DNA from 4 places in the Verrucosispora sp. NA02020 genome. Region 4 is predicted to be linked to each of the others. Evidence: riboswitches for the same ligand, from Rfam matches in the RefSeq annotation. Region 4 holds a riboswitch; each other region holds the start of a gene.
The links. Region 4 has a riboswitch for cyclic di-AMP ahead of HUT12_RS09915 (C39 family peptidase). Riboswitches for the same ligand answer to the same signal wherever they lie in the genome.
Positions count from the first base shown of each region.

Region 1: it holds a riboswitch for cyclic di-AMP, as region 4 does, so the genes downstream of both, HUT12_RS25490 (hypothetical protein) here and HUT12_RS09915 (C39 family peptidase) in region 4, are expected to answer to the same signal.
Region 2: it holds a riboswitch for cyclic di-AMP, as region 4 does, so the genes downstream of both, HUT12_RS03220 (hypothetical protein) here and HUT12_RS09915 (C39 family peptidase) in region 4, are expected to answer to the same signal.
Region 3: it holds a riboswitch for cyclic di-AMP, as region 4 does, so the genes downstream of both, HUT12_RS00415 (NlpC/P60 family protein) here and HUT12_RS09915 (C39 family peptidase) in region 4, are expected to answer to the same signal.

Region 1 is NZ_CP054923.1:5,727,334-5,731,539, forward strand. It holds gene HUT12_RS25485 (AAA family ATPase) at 11-2,125, shown strand; cyclic di-AMP (ydaO/yuaA leader) riboswitch at 2,290-2,422, shown strand; gene HUT12_RS25490 (hypothetical protein) at 2,427-3,512, shown strand; gene HUT12_RS25495 (1-phosphofructokinase family hexose kinase) at 3,748-4,206, shown strand, end outside.
Region 2 is NZ_CP054923.1:680,025-684,230, forward strand. It holds gene HUT12_RS03210 (MarR family winged helix-turn-helix transcriptional regulator) at 1-221, opposite strand, end outside; gene HUT12_RS03215 (carbonic anhydrase) at 417-1,115, shown strand; gene HUT12_RS03220 (hypothetical protein) at 1,199-2,215, opposite strand; cyclic di-AMP (ydaO/yuaA leader) riboswitch at 2,219-2,350, opposite strand; gene HUT12_RS03225 (YibE/F family protein) at 2,517-3,896, opposite strand.
Region 3 is NZ_CP054923.1:92,950-97,155, forward strand. It holds gene HUT12_RS00405 ((Fe-S)-binding protein) at 1-776, shown strand, start outside; gene HUT12_RS00410 (NlpC/P60 family protein) at 1,029-2,042, shown strand; cyclic di-AMP (ydaO/yuaA leader) riboswitch at 2,222-2,358, shown strand; gene HUT12_RS00415 (NlpC/P60 family protein) at 2,371-3,411, shown strand; gene dcd (dCTP deaminase) at 3,467-4,045, opposite strand; gene HUT12_RS00425 (pyridoxamine 5'-phosphate oxidase family protein) at 4,125-4,206, shown strand, end outside.
Region 4 is NZ_CP054923.1:2,257,838-2,262,043, forward strand. It holds gene HUT12_RS09900 (acyltransferase) at 1-232, shown strand, start outside; gene HUT12_RS09905 (hypothetical protein) at 357-806, shown strand; gene HUT12_RS09910 (hypothetical protein) at 984-1,739, shown strand; cyclic di-AMP (ydaO/yuaA leader) riboswitch at 2,056-2,197, shown strand; gene HUT12_RS09915 (C39 family peptidase) at 2,414-3,283, shown strand; gene HUT12_RS09920 (CDP-glycerol glycerophosphotransferase family protein) at 3,427-4,206, opposite strand, start outside.

The DNA.
Region 1 (4,206 bases), 3.5 Mb from region 4:
GAACGAAGCGGTGGACCAGAGCACCCTGGACCGGGAGATCGCCGTCGAGCAGCGGCATCTCGACCGGGTGTACGCACGACTGGCCGAGCTGCGACGCGCGGCGGTCCGCGCCGAGCGGGACGGCTACCGGCTGGCCCGGGTCGGCAACTTCGGCGCCCTGGTCGAGCGGGACGCGATGGTGTTCCACGCCGCGCAGCGCCGCCACGTGCTCGACGCCGAGTACGAGGGGCTCGTCTTCGGCCGTCTCGACCTGCGCGACGGGCAGGTGTTCCACGTCGGGCGGCTCGGTATCCGCGACGAGGACGCCGCCACGCTGGTGGTCGACTGGCGTGCCCCGGCCGCCGCCCCCTTCTACCAGGCCACCCCGGCCGAGCCGCTCGGCGTGGTACGCCGCCGGACGATCCAGTCCAGCCGGGAGCGGGTCACCCGGATCGAGGACGACCTGCTCGACCCGGACGCCGCACCGGCGGAGATGGCGGTGGTGGGCGACGGCGCGCTGCTGGCCAACCTGTCCCGGGCCACCGGCCGGGGGATGCGCGACATCGTGGCGACCATCCAGCGCGAGCAGGACGAGGCGATCCGCTCCCCCGGTTCCGGGGTCACGCTGGTCTCCGGCGGGCCGGGCACCGGCAAGACGGCGGTGGCGCTGCACCGCGCCGCGTACCTGCTCTACTCCGACCGCAGCCGGTATGCCGGCGGCGGCATCCTGGTGGTCGGCCCCTCCTCGGTCTTCGTCGAGTACATCGCCTCGGTCCTGCCGTCCCTCGGCGAGGAGACCGCCACGCTGCACTCGCTGGGCACGCTCTTTCCCGGGCTGGTCGCCACCCGCACCGACCCGGTCGACGTGGCGGCGGTCAAGGGGTCGCTGCGGATGCGCCGGTTGCTGGAACGGGCGGCCCGGGACGGCGTACCCGACTCCCCGCCCGAGCTGCGGCTGCTCTACCGGGGGCAGTTGCTGCGGCTGGAGCGGGCCGAGCTGGACGCCATCCGGGAACGGGCGTTGGCCCGGGGCGCGCGGCGTAACGAGGTACGCCGGGCCGGCTTCGACGACGTCCTGGCGGCGCTCTGGGCACAGGCCCGCCGGTTGGGTGTCGCCCGGTTGCCCGAGCAGCGGGCCTTCGAGGACGAGTTGATCGACCGGACGGACTTCCGGGACTTCCTCAAGGCGTGGTGGCCCCGGCTGCATCCCCGGCACGTGCTCGGCTGGCTGGCCGATCCGGAACGGCTGCGCCGGTACGCCGCCGGGCTGCTGTCCCGCGCCGAGATCCGGCTGCTGGAGCAGGCGTACCGGGGGCTGGCCGCCGAGGGTCCGACGGTGGCCGACGCGGCGCTGCTCGACGAGCTGGACGCGTTGCTCGGCAAGCCGGTGCGTCCGGCCCGCCAGAAGCGCGACCCGTTCCAGCTCGCCGGTGGGGTTCGTGAGCTGAGCACGTACGCCGACCGGCAGCGGGCTGCCCGCCAGGCGGCGCGGGAGCGGCCGGAGGACTACCGCGACTACGCGCACGTGGTGGTGGACGAGTCGCAGGACGTGTCACCGATGCAGTGGCGCATGATCGGCCGGCGCGGTCGGCTGGCCTCGTGGACGGTGGTGGGCGACCCGGCGCAGACCGCGTGGACGGGTGATCCGCAGGAGCTGTCCCGGGCCCGGGACCAGGCGTTGGGTCGTCGTCGGCGGCACCGGTTCACGCTCACCACGAACTACCGCAACTCGGCGGAGATCTTCGCGGTGGCAGCGGCCGAGATCCGCCGGGCGTACCCGGACCTGTCCCTGCCCACCGCCGTGCGGACCACCGGGGTCGACCCGGTGGATCTGGTGGTGCCGGCGGCCGAGTTGGCGGCCGGCGTGACGTCCGCCGCGAGCGCGCTGCTCGGCGAGGTCGAGGGCACCGTCGGGGTGATCACGCCGGTGCCGCGTCGGGACGAGGTCGCGGCCTGGCTGGGTGGGCTCGGCGGCGAGCGTCTCCAGGTGGTGACCAGCCTGGAGGCCAAGGGCATGGAGTACGACGGCGTGGTGCTGGTCGCCCCCGGCGAGATCCGTGCCGATCCCGGCTCCGGTGTCCGTACGCTCTACGTCGCCCTGTCCCGGGCCACCCAGCGGCTGACCACTATCGAACCGACAGGCTGAGCCCGGAGGCCACCGACCTCGCTTGGCGAAAAAGCAACAAACATACCTTATGTCTGGTTTACTCGTGATCAGGGGAACACCAGGAGTCACACCGGCTGCACGGGTCCCACCAGCACCGGTAGGCTCGGACCCGGCCTCCGCCAGGCGGCACTCGACGGTGCCGGCGGTGACCGCCGCCTAATCGCCCGCCAGGGCGAACCGGGGAACCATGTTCCAGGGGTGCATCCGCGTCCAGCGGTAGGGATCTTCCGTCCCGAACCCGTCAGCTAACCCGGTCGGCGGCTGACGGAAGGACATGTGCATGCCAGCAGTGGCAACCGTGAGACCGGCCGCCCGTATGGCGGCCCTGATAGCCGCGGGGCTCGCCCTTGCCCTGGGCGCCGCGCTGGCGCCGTTCAGCGCCGCCTCCGCGGCTCCCGGTGACGTCGGCGACGAGGGCGGCACCCCGGCGCTGCGCGCCCAGTTGGAGGCGGCCAGCAAGGGTTACCTCGACGCCAAGACCGCCCTGGACCGCTCGGTCGACCGGCAGAAGAAGCTGGCCGAGCAGCTCACCACGACCGAGGGCCAGCTCACCGAACGCAGCACCAAGGTCGCCGAGATCGCCGCGCAGGCGTACCGCAGCGGCCGACTCGGTGCCGCGTCGGCGTTGCTCAACAGCGGATCCCCGGCCGGCTTCATGGACCGCGCGGCGGCACTGGACGCGGTGGCGGCCAACGAGGAGCGCGCCCTGCGCGACCTGCGGGCCAGCCGGGACGAGGTCGGCAAGACCAAGCAGGCCCTCGACGTCGAGGTGCAGGAGCAGCGCAAGCAGGTGGCCGTGATGGCCAAGCGCAAGGAGCAGGCCGAGCGTTCGCTGACGGTGGCCGAGGAACGGGAGGAGCGGGCAGCCGAGCGGGCCGCGGCGGAGGAGCGGGCCAGTCGGGCCCCGGCACGCAGCGGCGGTTCCAGCAGCCCCACGGCCAAGCCGGCGCCCCGCAACTCCAACGGCTCCTGGCCGTCCGAGTCGTGCAGCGTCAACGACCCCACGCCGGCCAACGGCTGCATCACCCCGCGCACCCTGCACGCGCTCAACCAGGCCAAGGCGGCCGGCTTCACCCGGTACGTCTCCTGCTACCGCGCTGGCGGCTCGGGTGAGCACCCGAAGGGGCGGGCCTGCGACTTCGCGGCGCAGAAGAACGGCTTCGGCGGGGCCGCCACCGGCGGCGACCGGACGTACGGCAACAACCTGGCGGCGTTCTACGTCAACAACGCCGACCGTCTCGCCGTGCTCTACGTGATCTGGTACAAGCAGATCTGGCTGCCCAGCAGCGGCTGGCGGACGTACAGCGGCGCGCGTGGCGACCCCTCCAGCGACCACACCAACCACGTGCACCTCTCGGTGTACTGACCCGCACGACACGCCGGGTGGCCGCCCTCACGGGTGGGTCCACCCGGCGTCGTCGTTCCCGCACCCCGACGCGCCCGCCTCGAATCCACCCGCCCGTCGCCGCGCGCTCTCGCGCCACCTTCGTTACCGTCGACATCGAAGCGGACATTTCGTGGCGACCGGGAGGAACGGTTATGAGCGGACCGCAGCGGACCCAGTGCGACGGTGTGTCGTGAGCGCGGCGACCGGCCATGTGATGGTCTTCGCGCCGACCCCCCTGCTCACGGTCACCATCGACCAGCCCAACGAGACGCCGGAGCTGCACCTGCACCCCGGCGGTCAGGGCGTCTGGCAGGCCCGGATGGTGCTGTCCCACGGTGTCGACGTGGTGCTCTGCACCGCGCTCGGCGGCGAGATCGGGCAGGTGCTGGAGCCGTTGCTCGTCAGCGAGGGCGTCGACCTCAAGGTGGTGGCGCGGGACTCTGGCGGCAGCGGCGGGTACGTGCACGACCGCCGGGACGGCACCCGGCAGGAACTCGTCGACGTGACCGGGCAGCCGCTGAGCCGGCACGAGCTGGACGAGCTCTACAACCTGGCGCTCGGCGAGGGACTGCGCGCGGCGGTGAGCATCCTGAGCGGCCCGAACGACCCGTCGCTGGTCCCCGCCGACCTGTACCGCCGCTTCGCCGCCGACCTCGGCGCCAACGGCAGCCGG
Region 2 (4,206 bases), 1.6 Mb from region 4:
TCGTTGCGGCGGCCGACCCGGGTGCGGTGCAGATAGCCGCCCGCCTCCAGGTCGGCGACGATCGCCTGGGCGGCGCGTTCGGTGACCCCGACCTCACCGGCGACGTCGCGCAGCCGGGCGGTGGGGTTGCGGGCGATGGCGAGCAGCACGTGCGCGTGGTTTGTCAGGAAAGTCCAGTTCCGGGTGCTTTCTCGCTCGTCTGAGGTCGCCATGCCCGCCATCGTATGGCCTGCCCCTGACGTACTCGGGCTGCGCCCGCACCCGCCCGCGCCGGTTGGCAAGCGTTCTGGAATACATGAAATGCAGATCACGCATAGCTTGACGCGCCTTGCGCTGCGTGTGACGGTTGGTGGCAGCCCGTGGCCAGCGCCGGCCGGGATGACCAGGCATTCCACCGAGAGGCGAGGTGACGCCGGATGAGTCGACCCGGAACGATCGGAGCGCAGCCCGGTCCCGAACGCGAGTACCTGACCGCTGACCTTCCCGGCTCGCGGGAGCGCGCCCTCGCCGAACTGGTCGCCGGAAACCGCCGCTTCGTCAGCGACACGCTCCGGCACCCCAACCAGAACGCCAGCCACCGGGCCGCCGTCGCCGCCGAGCAGCACCCCTTCGCGGTGATCGTGGGCTGCTCCGACTCACGGTTGGCTGCGGAGATCATCTTCGACCGTGGGTTGGGTGATCTCTTCGTGGTCCGCACCGCCGGCCACACCATCGGCCCCGAGGTGCTGGGCAGCGTCGAGTACGCGGTGAGCGTGCTGCGTACCCCGCTGGTGGTGGTGCTCGGGCACGACTCGTGCGGTGCCGTCCAGGCGGCCCGTGCCGCGGCGGCCACCGGGACCGCGCCGACGGGCCACCTGCGTGCCGTGGTGGACGCGGTGGTGCCCAGCCTGCGCCGGGCCGAGCGGGCGGGGATCGACGACCTGGACGCGATCGTCGACATCCACATCGCGCAGACCGTCGAGGCGATGCTGGAGTCCTCCGAGGCGTTGGCCGCCGAGGTGGCCGCCGGCGGGTGCGCGGTGGTGGGCATGTCCTACCGACTGGCCGCCGGTGAGGTGCGGACCGTCGCGGCGGAACCCGCCGAGATGGCGGGCGTGGTCACTCCGGTGGGCTGACCCTCGGGCCGCCCACCGACACGGACGACGAGGGCCGCTCCGCCAGACGGCGGAGCGGCCCTCTCAGGTCGCCGGGACGCTGCTCAGAGCAGCGACACGTGTACGTGGTCCGTGTGGTTGGACGGGCCGCTGTAGGACCGCCACCGGTTCTCGGTCGGGAACCAGATCTGCCGGTTCCAGATCACGTAGTAGATGCCGAGCCGGTCGGCGTTGCGGACCAGGAAGGCCGCCAGGTTGTTGCCGTAGATCCGGGTGTCGTCGTTGTGCCAGGGGCTGAACCCGCTGTTCTGCAACGACCAGTCACAGGCCCGGCCCTTCGGGTGCTCGAACTTGTCACCGGGTCGCCAGCAGCCGACGAAGCGGTTGAAGCCGGCCCGCTTGACCTCCTTGTACATGTGCAGCGTGCGCGGCGTGATGCAGCCCGACGTGGTCGGGTCGTTCTGGTTGCACGACTCCGCCTTCCAACTCCCGTCGGACGCGCGGTTCGGTGCCACCCGGGCGACCGGTGAGGTGGCGGCCACCAGGCCACCGGTCAGGCTCTCGCCACCGACCAGGCGGAGCGACTTCTCCGCCTCGGTCTTCTTACGCGCCATGTCGTTGGTCAGCTTCTGCTGCTCGCGGACCTCGGCGTCGGACGCGAGCTTGGCCCGGTCCGCGCGCTCCCGGATCGCGTTGACCTCGCCCAACTTCTTGTCGTTGAACAGGTTCAACTCGTCGAGGGCGGAGGCGCGGTCCATGAACGAGTCCGGGGCGTTGCTCTGCAACAACATCGCTATCGCACCGACCCGGCCGGTCCGGTACGACTGCGTCGCGATCTCGGCGACCTGCGGCCTGAGCGCTTCGAGGTCGGCCTGTGCGCGACGCAACTCGACGTCGAGCTTGAGCTGCCGCTTCTTGGACTTCTCCAGCTGGTTCTTGGCCTTGGAGAAGTCGCGGTTGGCCGACTCGATCAGGTCGTTGAGCATCGGCGGGTCGTCGTCGTGCTCGGCGGGGCTGGGTGGGTTCGGCGCGGCCATGGCCGGCAGAGGTCCGGCGAACACGGCGAACGCGGCGAACACGGCCACCACGGGGGTCATCCAGCGGCGTAGGGGTGCCGTCACTTCTTTCCCTTCCATCGACCGCCGACCGAGTTAGCTGACGGGTTCGGAACGGAAGTGGCCCCTACCGCTGACGCGGATTCACCCCACCTACCTGGGTCCCCGGCTCGCCTCGCGGCGATTGGGCGGTGGCACCGCAGGCGCCGCTGCGCGCCTTCGGCGGTGACCGGCAGTGAGGTTACCCGAGAGTCCATGTCGGTCTCTACGCCCCGAACCTGACTAGATGCGTCATTTCGTAATCGCGATGGGTGACCAACGACACGGGCACGAACCGTGTCGGCAGGGGCGGTCACGCTGCGGGGTGTCACCATGTGGTGTCCGTGCTCCTGTCCGGATCGGGCCACCGCGAACCGGTGGCGGGGGATGTGTCACGCGCACGCGCGGTGCTGAGTGCGTGCAGTGCCTCGGACCGGTCCGAGCCGGGCCGGGGAGTCGGTGGGGTGGGGCCGTCGCCGTCCGGCCCGTCGTCGTGGCCGCCGGGTCCGCCGGGCTCCGGCGTGTCCCGCCGCCCGGCGGTGACCACCAGCGCGGCCAGGGCGGTCGTCAGCGGTACGGCGGCGACCAGCCCGAGCGTGGCCACCACGCTGCGGACGATCTCCTGGGTGAGGAACTCGCTGGTCACGATCTGGCCGAGCGCGCGGGTGTCGGCGGTGAGCAGGAGCAGCAGCGGCAGCGACGCGCCCGCGTACGCCAGCACGATGGTGTTCACCACCGAGGCGATGTGGGCCCGGCCGACCCGGGTCGCCGAGCGGTACAGCTCCCGGCGGGTGAAGCTCGGGTTGGCGTGCCGCAGTTCGGTCACCGCGGCGGCCTGGGTCACCGTGACGTCGTCGAGCACGCCGAGCGAGCCGATGATGATGCCGGCGAGCAGCAGGCCGTGCAGGTCGACGTCGCCCCGGAACATGGAGAGCGTGGTGGCGTCCTCGCTGCCGAAACCGGTCAGGTGGGTGGCCCGGGTGGCGGCCAGCCCGAGCAGGCCGGTGAGCACCAGGCTGCCGAGCGTGCCGAGGACGGCCACGGAGGTCTGTGCCGAGATGCCGTGCGTCAGGTACAGCACCACGAACATGATCAGTGCCGCGCCGACGATGGCCACCACCAGCGGCGGCTGGCCGGCGCTGATGCCGGGCAGCACGAAGGTGAGCAGGATGGCGAAACTGGCCGCCAGGCCGCCCAGCGCGGCCAGGCCGCGCAGCCGTCCGAAGGCCACGATGGCGGCGGCGAACAGCACCGCGAGCCAGATCAGCGGCTTGCCCCGCTGGTGCTCGGCGATGTTGTAGCTGCTGATCGAGGGATCCTCGGGATCGATCAGGGAGACCAGGATGATCGCGTCGCCGACGCTGACCCGGGGTGCCCCCGGCCCGTCCGGCAACGGCGTCTGCACGTCCTGACCTTCGTCCGGGCCGCTGTCGACCCGCACGGTGACCGTGCCGCACTGCTGCCCGGCCGTGGTCGGGGTGCCCTCGGGCACGACCGGGTTCGGTGGACAGGGCTCGTTCACCACCCGCGTGACCGTGCCGTGGTATCGGGGCAGGTCGTCGGCGGCCTCGGGCCGGGGCGGGTCCGAGGGCCAGAGCACGAGCGCGGCGACCAGGGTGGCGAGGAAGAGGGGGACCACCGTCACGATGAGGATCCGCCGCACCCGGGGTGGGGTGGGCGGAGCGGAACGGGTGTGGTCGGCGCCCATTCATTGTCTCCCAACGATTCCAAGGCGAACTACGTACCGGCGGGCGAGATGGTTCAGCGCCGCCGGTCGGCCACGGCGGCGGGCATCCGGAATGGCCCGAGCGTGGCAGGATGGCTGCGTACCGTGAGGGCGGGGCCGGCTCTCGGCAGCCGCAGCAGGGCTGCGGCGGGGCGGTCGGCACCCCGTGGGGTATGGCGGCGGGCCGCCGGAGGGCTGCTGCGGCGGTGGTGCGTGCCCGACGGCGGGCGGGGGCCGGGAGGTCTCCGGATCGGCTGGCCATCGTGGCGAATGGTAGCCAGGTCGGCATCGG
Region 3 (4,206 bases), 2.2 Mb from region 4:
TGGGCTGTGCCGGTGCCTTCGAGGACCGCGCCAAGAAGACCACCCGGGCGGTCGCCACGCTGCTGAACGAGGCGGGTGTCTCGTTCGCCATCCTCGGTGAGGGCGAGACCTGCTCGGGCGATCCGGCCCGCCGGATCGGCAACGAGTTCGTCTTCCAGATGCTCGCCCAGCAGAACGTGGAGACGCTCAACGAGGCGTTCGAGGGTCGCGAGAAGGCCAAGCGCAAGATCGTCGCGACCTGTCCGCACTGCTTCAACACCCTGGGCAACGAGTACGGCCAGCTCGGCGGCGAGTTCGAGGTGGTGCACCACACCCAGTTGCTGGCGCACCTGGTCGCCACCGGCAAGCTGACCCCGGTGCAGCCGGTCGACGGCGGCGTCACCTATCACGACCCGTGCTACCTGGGCCGACACAACCGGGTCTTCACCCCGCCACGCGAGGTGCTGGGCAGCGCCGTCGGCGCCGACAACGACCTCGTCGAGATGCCGCGCAACAGCGAGCGTTCCTTCTGCTGCGGCGCCGGTGGCGCGCGCATGTGGATGGAGGAGCGGATCGGCAAGCGGATCAATGTGGATCGGGTCGAGGAGGCCATGTCCACCGGTGCGAAGACCGTCGCGGTCGGCTGTCCGTTCTGCTCCACGATGCTGAGTGACGGAGTGAACGGCAAGGGCGCCGGCGACCAGGTCGAGGTGGTCGACGTGGCCAGCGTGCTGCTGCGTTCGATCAAGCCGGAACAGGCCCGGGGCGCCGAGGAGGGCGAGCCGGTCGCCGGTTGACCAGCGCGAACGTCGGGACGTGTCGGGCATCTGTACGGATGCCGACACGTCCCGATTTTTATATTGGCGTAGATAACTGTAACGAATTGGTCGACACCCTTTGTGTGCGGTCGGTCGCACAAAGGTGAATGAGCCGTTGGTCGCCTTGATTCCGCTGCGCGCCTTCCCTAATGTGGGGCACCGACCGCCGTGGTCGTCTGTCTCGCCCCTTACCGCTAGCGGGACGCCCGGTGGTCGGTCGCAAAGGAGTCGGTGCCGGTGGCAACCATGCCCCTCCATCGTCATGCGCCGGGACGTTCCACCCCCGTGCGCGGGCTGCGCAAGGCCGCTCGCCGCCTGGTCGTCCTGGTCGCCGCTGCTGCGGTCGGTGCCGGTCTGGTCGCCGCGCCCGCGTACGCCGCGCCGTCGGTGGACGAGATCGAGCGCCAGATCGACAAGCAGTGGCAGCAGCTCGAACCCACCATCGAGCAGTTCAACAAGGTGCGCTCGGAGCTGAGGGTCAACCGCGAGAAGGTCGACAAGCTGGAGAAGAAGATCCAGCCGTTGGCCCTGGAGACCGAGTTGGCGATGAACCGCGTCGCCGGTCTCGCCTCCCGGTACTACATCACCGGCCCCTCGCAGGAACTCGGCGCGGTGCTGCTCAACGCGAAGCCGGACCAGCTCGGTGAGCAGATGGCCCTCCTCGACCGGCTCGCCTGGGAGGAGCGCCGCCAGCTCGAGGGCGTCATGAAGATCCGCAAGAAGTACGACGACCAGAAGGCCACCCTCGACGCGCTGATCGTCGACCAGGAGGCCAAGCAGAAGCAGCTGGCGGCGAAGAAGAAGCAGATCGACGCCGAGATCAAGCGGCTGGAGCGGTCCCTGCCGGTCACCACGGTCAAGACCACCAACTGCCCGACCATCAACGGCGTGGTCAGCGACGCGGCCCGGACGGCCATCCGGACCGCCTGCGCCCAGGTCGGCAAGCCGTACGTCTGGGGCGCCACCGGGCCGAACTCGTTCGACTGCTCCGGTCTCACCCAGTACGCGTACCGGGCGGCGGGTATCTCCCTGACCCACTTCACCGGCGCCCAGTGGCGCGAGGGCAAGGCGATCTCGCGGGCCGACGCCCGCCCCGGTGACCTCGTGTTCTTCCGCAGCGACGTGAGTCACGTCGGGATCTATCTGGGCAACAACACGATGGTGCACGCGGCGCGTGCCGGTGTCCCGGTCAACGTCTCGCCGATCACGACGATGCCGGTCGCCGGCTTCCGTCGACCAGGCTGACGCCTGAGCGCGTACGCAGGAACCACGGAAGGCCCTCGGTCAAGCGACCGGGGGCCTTCTTCATTGTCGGATTAATGCACCGAGAGTGACGGTGTGGGTGTGTTGCGTATTGACGCCGGTCGTCCCTACGCTGGGCAATCGTCGGCCCGCTGGCACAACCGCCCATCCGGGGCGGTGACGGTCCGACACCGCCGAGTCGCTGTCCGAGCGAGCCGGGGACCCAGGTTTCCGGGGTGAGTCCGCGATGGTCGCGGTAGGGCGTCCCCTTCCCGCCCGAACCCGTCAGCTAACCCGGTAGGCGGTCTGGGAAGAAGGAGTACGCAGCCCGGTGGCACACCATGCCCCGCGGCCACCGTCGTACCGGCCGGGGACATCCGGCCCGACGACGGCTGCGCCGCGATTCCGCTGGTACCGCTGCACCACCGCACTCGCCGCACTCGCCGCGACCGCCGTCCTGCTGACCGGTGGCGCGACGGCGGCCCACGCCGACCCGACGGTCGACGACATCGAGCGCCAGATCGACGAGGACTGGAACCGGCTCGAAGCCGTCATCGAACGACACAACGCGACCAGACAGGACCTGGCCGGCACCCGCCGGGAGGCGGACGCCCTGACCGCCCGTATCGCCCCGCTGCAACTGCAGGTGGACGAGGCGATGAAGCGGGTCGGCGCGCTGGCCGCGCGGGCGTACCGGGGCGAGCCGGTCCGCGCCGTGAACACGCTGCTGGGCAGCCGGTCCCCGAGCGAGGTCGTCGCCCAGCTCGGCCTGCTCGACCGGTACGCCCGCTTCCAACAGGAGGACGTACGCCAGGCGAGTGAACTGCGGGACGAACTCGCCGCCGCCCGAGCCGGACTGGACCGCACCATCGTCGAGCTGACCCGTACCGAAGCCGACCTGGCCGCGAAGCGGCGGCAGATCGACACCGAGATCGACCGGTTGCAGCGGTTGCGGCTGCGGGCGTACGACGACGGGGGTGGTGGTCCGCTGCGGCCGGCGCCCTGTCCGGCCACCTACCCGGGTGGCCCGGCCGGCGAGGCGGTCACCTTCGCGTGCGCCCAGATCGGCAAGCCGTACTCGTGGGGTGCCGAGGGGCCGCACGCGTACGACTGCTCGGGGTTGATGTTGGCCGCGTGGGCGCGGGCCGGGGTGTCGCTGCCGCACAACGCGGCGCGGCAGCGGCAGGTCACCGCCTCGGTCAGTCGCGGCGACCTGCGCCCGGGTGACCTGGTCTTCTACTTCCGCGACCTGCACCACGTGGGGATGTACGTCGGCGGCGGCTGGGTGGTGCACGCCTCCCGTGCCGGCAAGCCGATCGCGATGAAGCGGATGGACACCAGTCCGATCCACAGTTTCGGTCGGCCCGGCTGAGTCCCCGGGCGGACGACCACGGGCCCGCGTCCGCGCGGCGCGGGCCCGCCGGTGGTCAGCGGGTCGGCCAGGTACGCCAGTTCTGCCAGGCACGGCTCGGCGTCGGGCCGCGCTGCCCCTGGTAGCGCGAGCCGTAGACGAGCGAGCCGTACGGGTGCTCGGCGGGCGAGGCGAGCCGGAAGATGCAGAGCTGACCGATCTTCATGCCGGGCCAGAGCATGATCGGCAGGTTGGCCACGTTGGACAGTTCCAACGTGACGTGGCCGGAGAAGCCGGGGTCGATGAAGCCGGCGGTGGAGTGCGTCAGCAGGCCGAGGCGACCGAGGCTGGACTTGCCTTCGAGCCGGCCGGCGAGCTGGTCGCCGAGCGAGATCACCTCAAGCGTGGAGGCGAGCACGAACTCGCCCGGGTGCAGCACGAACGGCTCGCCGTCGGGCACCTCCACCGGCGAGGTGAGATCGTCCTGCTGGGTGGCCGGGTCGATGTGTGTGTAGAGGTGGTTGTTGAACACCCGGAAGAGCTTGTCCAGGCGTACGTCGATGCTGGACGGCTGCACCAGGGTGGGCTCGAAGGGCTCCAGCGCCAGAGTGCCGGCCTTGATCTCGGAGACCAGGTCACGGTCGGAGAGCAGCATCGCCACACCATAGCGGCCGGTAGTCGTGACCTGCGTGTCGGACTACCTGCTTAGAACGTATGTTCGATAGGATGTCGGCATGGCTTCCTGGTCCGATTTCGCCGTCGACGAGCCCCGACTCGCCGACGGGATCCGCCTTCTCATGCAGCAGTACGGCCCGG
Region 4 (4,206 bases):
GCTGGCCGCGTTGCTGCACCGCTACGTGGAGCAACCGATGATGCGCCGACTCGCCCCGAGCCGCGCTGCCGCCGGCCCCGCCGCCCCGCCTGGTGGCGGGTCCGCCGAGCCTGCGGGACCGTCCGCAGATCCGCCCGCCGGATCGCCCGCTGGCCCGCCCGCCGGGCCGCCGAGGCAGCGGGTGCCGGGTGACGAGCCGAGTACGGCAGGTCTCCGCGACCGGGACCGCTGAGTCCACCGTGGACCGTTGTCGTCGACGCCCCGACCTGCTGTTTCGTGTGCCGATTACGGCGCGTCGTCTACCTGACACGCCCGCCGCCGATGCGGTGCGACAGTGGTGGCGGTAGCGTGACCGGGTGCTTCCCGTCGCGCCCGCCCGTCCCCTGTGGTGGCTGGCGCGCTGGGCGACGCGACTGCTGACCGGGTTCGCGGTCGCCGCCGCGTTCACCCTCGGCACCTGGGCGATGCCCGCACTGGCCGCGCCCGCACTGGCCACCCCCGCACTGGCCGCGCCCGCACAGGCCGCGCTCGTCGGGCACCCCGTCGCCGGCCGGTTCGGGTCGGCTCCTCTCCTCGTGCCCTCGCCCCGTGCCGACTGGCGCCCCTCGTCGACGGGTGCGCTGGTCACGGTGTCCGCCACGGGGGCCGTCGACCGCGCCGACGCGCTCGGCGTACCCGGGCTGCCGCCCGAGGCGGGCCTGGCGCAGCGGCCCGCCGTGACGGCGGTGGTGGGCGGCCCGGCGGCGTCCCTCCCGACGGCGGTCCCGCCGGGTGCCCACGGTGCCCGCGCCCCACCCGGCGACTGACCTCACGCCCCGCTGCGGCACACCGACCGGACTCCGCCGCAGCCCGTCCCGCAACGCCCGGGACCTCTGCCCCGCGAAACATCCCGTCACCGCCCCGCCCGGTTCCGACGCGCCGCCGTCGGGGGACCGGGTGCCGGCGGCCCGCTGTCAGCGCACCACGGCCCACGAGGTACCGCCATGGAGAAGACCGTCCTCTACCAGTTCCTGATCGAGGTGCCCCGGGCCGCCGCCATCTGGTCGGTGCTGCTCGTGCTCGCACTGGGCGTGCTCACCGTCCTGGTCGCCCGGCCCGAACCGTCCGGCCCCGACGAGACCGGCCCCGCCGACGACCCCGCCGAGGCCGAGACGGCCGACCTGCGCCGCTACGCCGGTGAGGTGGCGGTGGCCGCCGCCGGGGCCGCACAGAACGCCGCCCGGCGGCGGGACGCGTGGCGTACCGCCCAGACCGCCCTCGACCGTGCCTGGGCCCGCTTCGACGAGGCGGAGAGCCGGGCCCGACGGCTCGCCGGGACCACCGCGCTGCCCGCCCCCCGCACCCCCCGCACCGCCAGCGAGTACGCCGCCCGGGAACGCTGGCTGCACCACGCCGCGATGGTGGCGCACTGGCGCGGTGACCTGTCGGCGCGGCAGCTCACCGACGTGCTGGCCCGGCGGGCCGGCTGGGACCCCCGCCTGCACCCGGCCGCACAGGAGGTCGTGCTGGCCCGGGTCGTCCGGGACAACCACCGGGCCACCTACCGGGCCGCCGCCGAGCGGGAACGGGCCGCCTGGCGGGAGACGGAACGGGCCACCGAAGCGGCCCGGGTGCTCTCCGCCGAGGCGTACGCCGCCGCGCAGCGCCTGCGACCGAACCCGGTGCCGGCACCCGCCGTGACCACCGCCGCGCGTCCGGCCGCTGCGGCCCTGCGCTGGCGTCCGGCGCGCGTGGGGTGACTCGGGCGAGACGCGCGGAGCCCCGGTAATCCAGCCTGATCGGGTGAGCCCGGTCACACCGATCGCCGGAACGGACGGTGGTGCCGCAACCGCCCGAGACGTGACGTGATGTCCGGAGGCATTGTCCGGGGGTGGTCCGGTTGTCACCGCCCGTTACGTCGATCACCGTCGGTCCTGTTGCGGGACATCGATGACCGAACGCCCGAAAATCACTGAGCTGGATCATGTTTGCGCAGGTCAGAGCGGGTTGGCAGGGCAATGACCGACCAGTAATGTCGGCCCGTCCGATGCGGTAACCGATCGCAGGAGGCGACGCCGCATCGACCCGCCTAATCGTGGTCTCACGAACCGGGGACCCACCGCACCTCTGGGGTGAATCCGCGAGCCTCGGCTCGCGGTAGGGCCAACTTCCCGCCCGAACCCGTCAGCTAACCCGGTCGGCGGTGTCGGAAGGAGCTTTCCTCTCGTGCATCCCCTTGTGATACCCCTCTTGTTCCTCCACGGCACTGCGGTGCCCGCGCTCACCGGGCCGTCGGCCGCGAGCTGACTGCGGCCCCCGCCCGGCCCCGACCGGGCGAAGCCCCTCGCACGGCCCGTCCGCCCACTCGGGCGGTCCTCGGCATGTCCTGTCGAGCTGACCGCCGGAGCGGATCGCCGTGCCTCCCCGAGCCCCCGTGGAGGACTCCGTGAAGCAGACCCTGACGCGCCAGCTACGCCGGCTGGCCACCGAACGCCCCTACCAGGTCGTCGCCGCCTCGGCCGCCGCGCTGGCGCTGGCCACCGGCACCGGTGCCGTACTCGTCGGCACCGATGACGCCCCGACGACCGCGCACACCACGACCGCCGTCGCCGAGATGCGGGGCGACACCGTCGCCTCCCGCGCCGACACCCGCGCGGAGCCGACCCCGTCGACCCCGCCGGGCAGCGCGGCCCCGAGCAGCGCCGCACCGTCACCGTCGCCCTCGCCCACGCCGAAGGCCACCTCGGCGGCCCCCTCGCCGGTGGCCGTCAGCGAGAAGACCGCACCGAAGCCACCGACGCGCAAGGTCCTGGACTACGACTTCCAGGCCCAGACCACCGGCTACTACTGCGGCCCGGCCGCGGTACGCAACGCGCTCAGCGCCGCCGGGGTCGACCGTGACCAGGACACCCTGGCCGCCCAGCTCGGCACCACGTACGCCGGCACCAACTCGGCTCTGGACACCACCCGGGTGCTCAACGCCACGCTCAAGGGCGAGCCGTACTCGACCACGATGCTGCGGGGCGGCTCGGCCACCCCGACGCAGATGGACCAGCTCCAGGCCGACGTGGTGGAGGCGATCACCGACGGGCGCGGTGTGGTGGTGAACGTGGCCGGCAGCGCCACCGACACCGACGGTGGCTGGCACTCCTTCCCCGGCGGCCACTACGTCGCCGTGGTCGGTTACGCGGACGACGGTCGACTGGTCAAGATCGCGGACTCGGCCGACGCCTCGTACTACTCGTACTGGATGAGCACCACCGACCTCGCCCACTGGGCCGCCACCCGCGGCTACTCCTCCTGAGATGTAAGGACGAGATGTAAGGACCGGATGTAAGGAAGGGTCCCCTGCTATACACCAGGCGATAGCAGGGGACCCTTCCTTACTTCTCGGTCTACAGGTCTGACCGAGTACGCCCACCGCTCACCACGGCCGCTGCTGCGCGCTCAGGGGGCGGTCGGCAGCGCCGCGTCGTCGGTCGTGGTCCGTGGCGCCGGGGCGGTCCAGGCCGGGTCCAGTTCCCGCCGGGCGGCGGAGAGGAACGCCTCGGCGTACGAGTCGGCGGGGAAGTCGCCCAGGTAGCGCCGCCGGGTCGCCCAGCGTGCCTCGGCGAGCGGATCGGTGTCGAGCAGCCGCGTCAGCACGTCGTCCAGGTCGGCAATGTCCCGCCGCAGCACGTAGCCGGTGGCGGCGAGGGGGAACCGTTCGACGAACCGGTCACCGTCGACGCCGGTGTCGGTGACCGCGTAGGGCTTGCCCGAGTACAGCCAGTCGGAGACCACCCCGGAGACGTCGGAGACCAGCGCGTCCGCCCGGTTCACCGACTCGGCCAGGGTGAGCCGGCTGGCGGCGGCGCCGAAGACGTGCTGGCGGCCGGTGCGGGAGCGGTCGGCGGCGAGCAGTTCGTGCAGCCGGGCCAGGCGTCGGGCCGAGCCCGGGTGCTGGTTGGTGTAGGGGTGGGCGCGCAGGATCACCGTGGCGCCCCGGTCGAGCAGCCGCCGCAGCAGCGTCTCGGCCATCGGCAGGGAGCAGTAGTCGGCGTCGGCGTGGTGGCCGGTCCAGGTGGGGGTGTAGAGGACCGTGGGGTTCGTCAGCCCCCGGGTCGGCTGGTGGCGTACCTCGATCGCCTCGACCTGCGGGCGGCCCACCACCACGAACTTCTCGGCCGGGATCTCCACCCCGGCGCGGGCGTACCGGTCGACGGCGGCCTCGCCGGCCACGAAGAT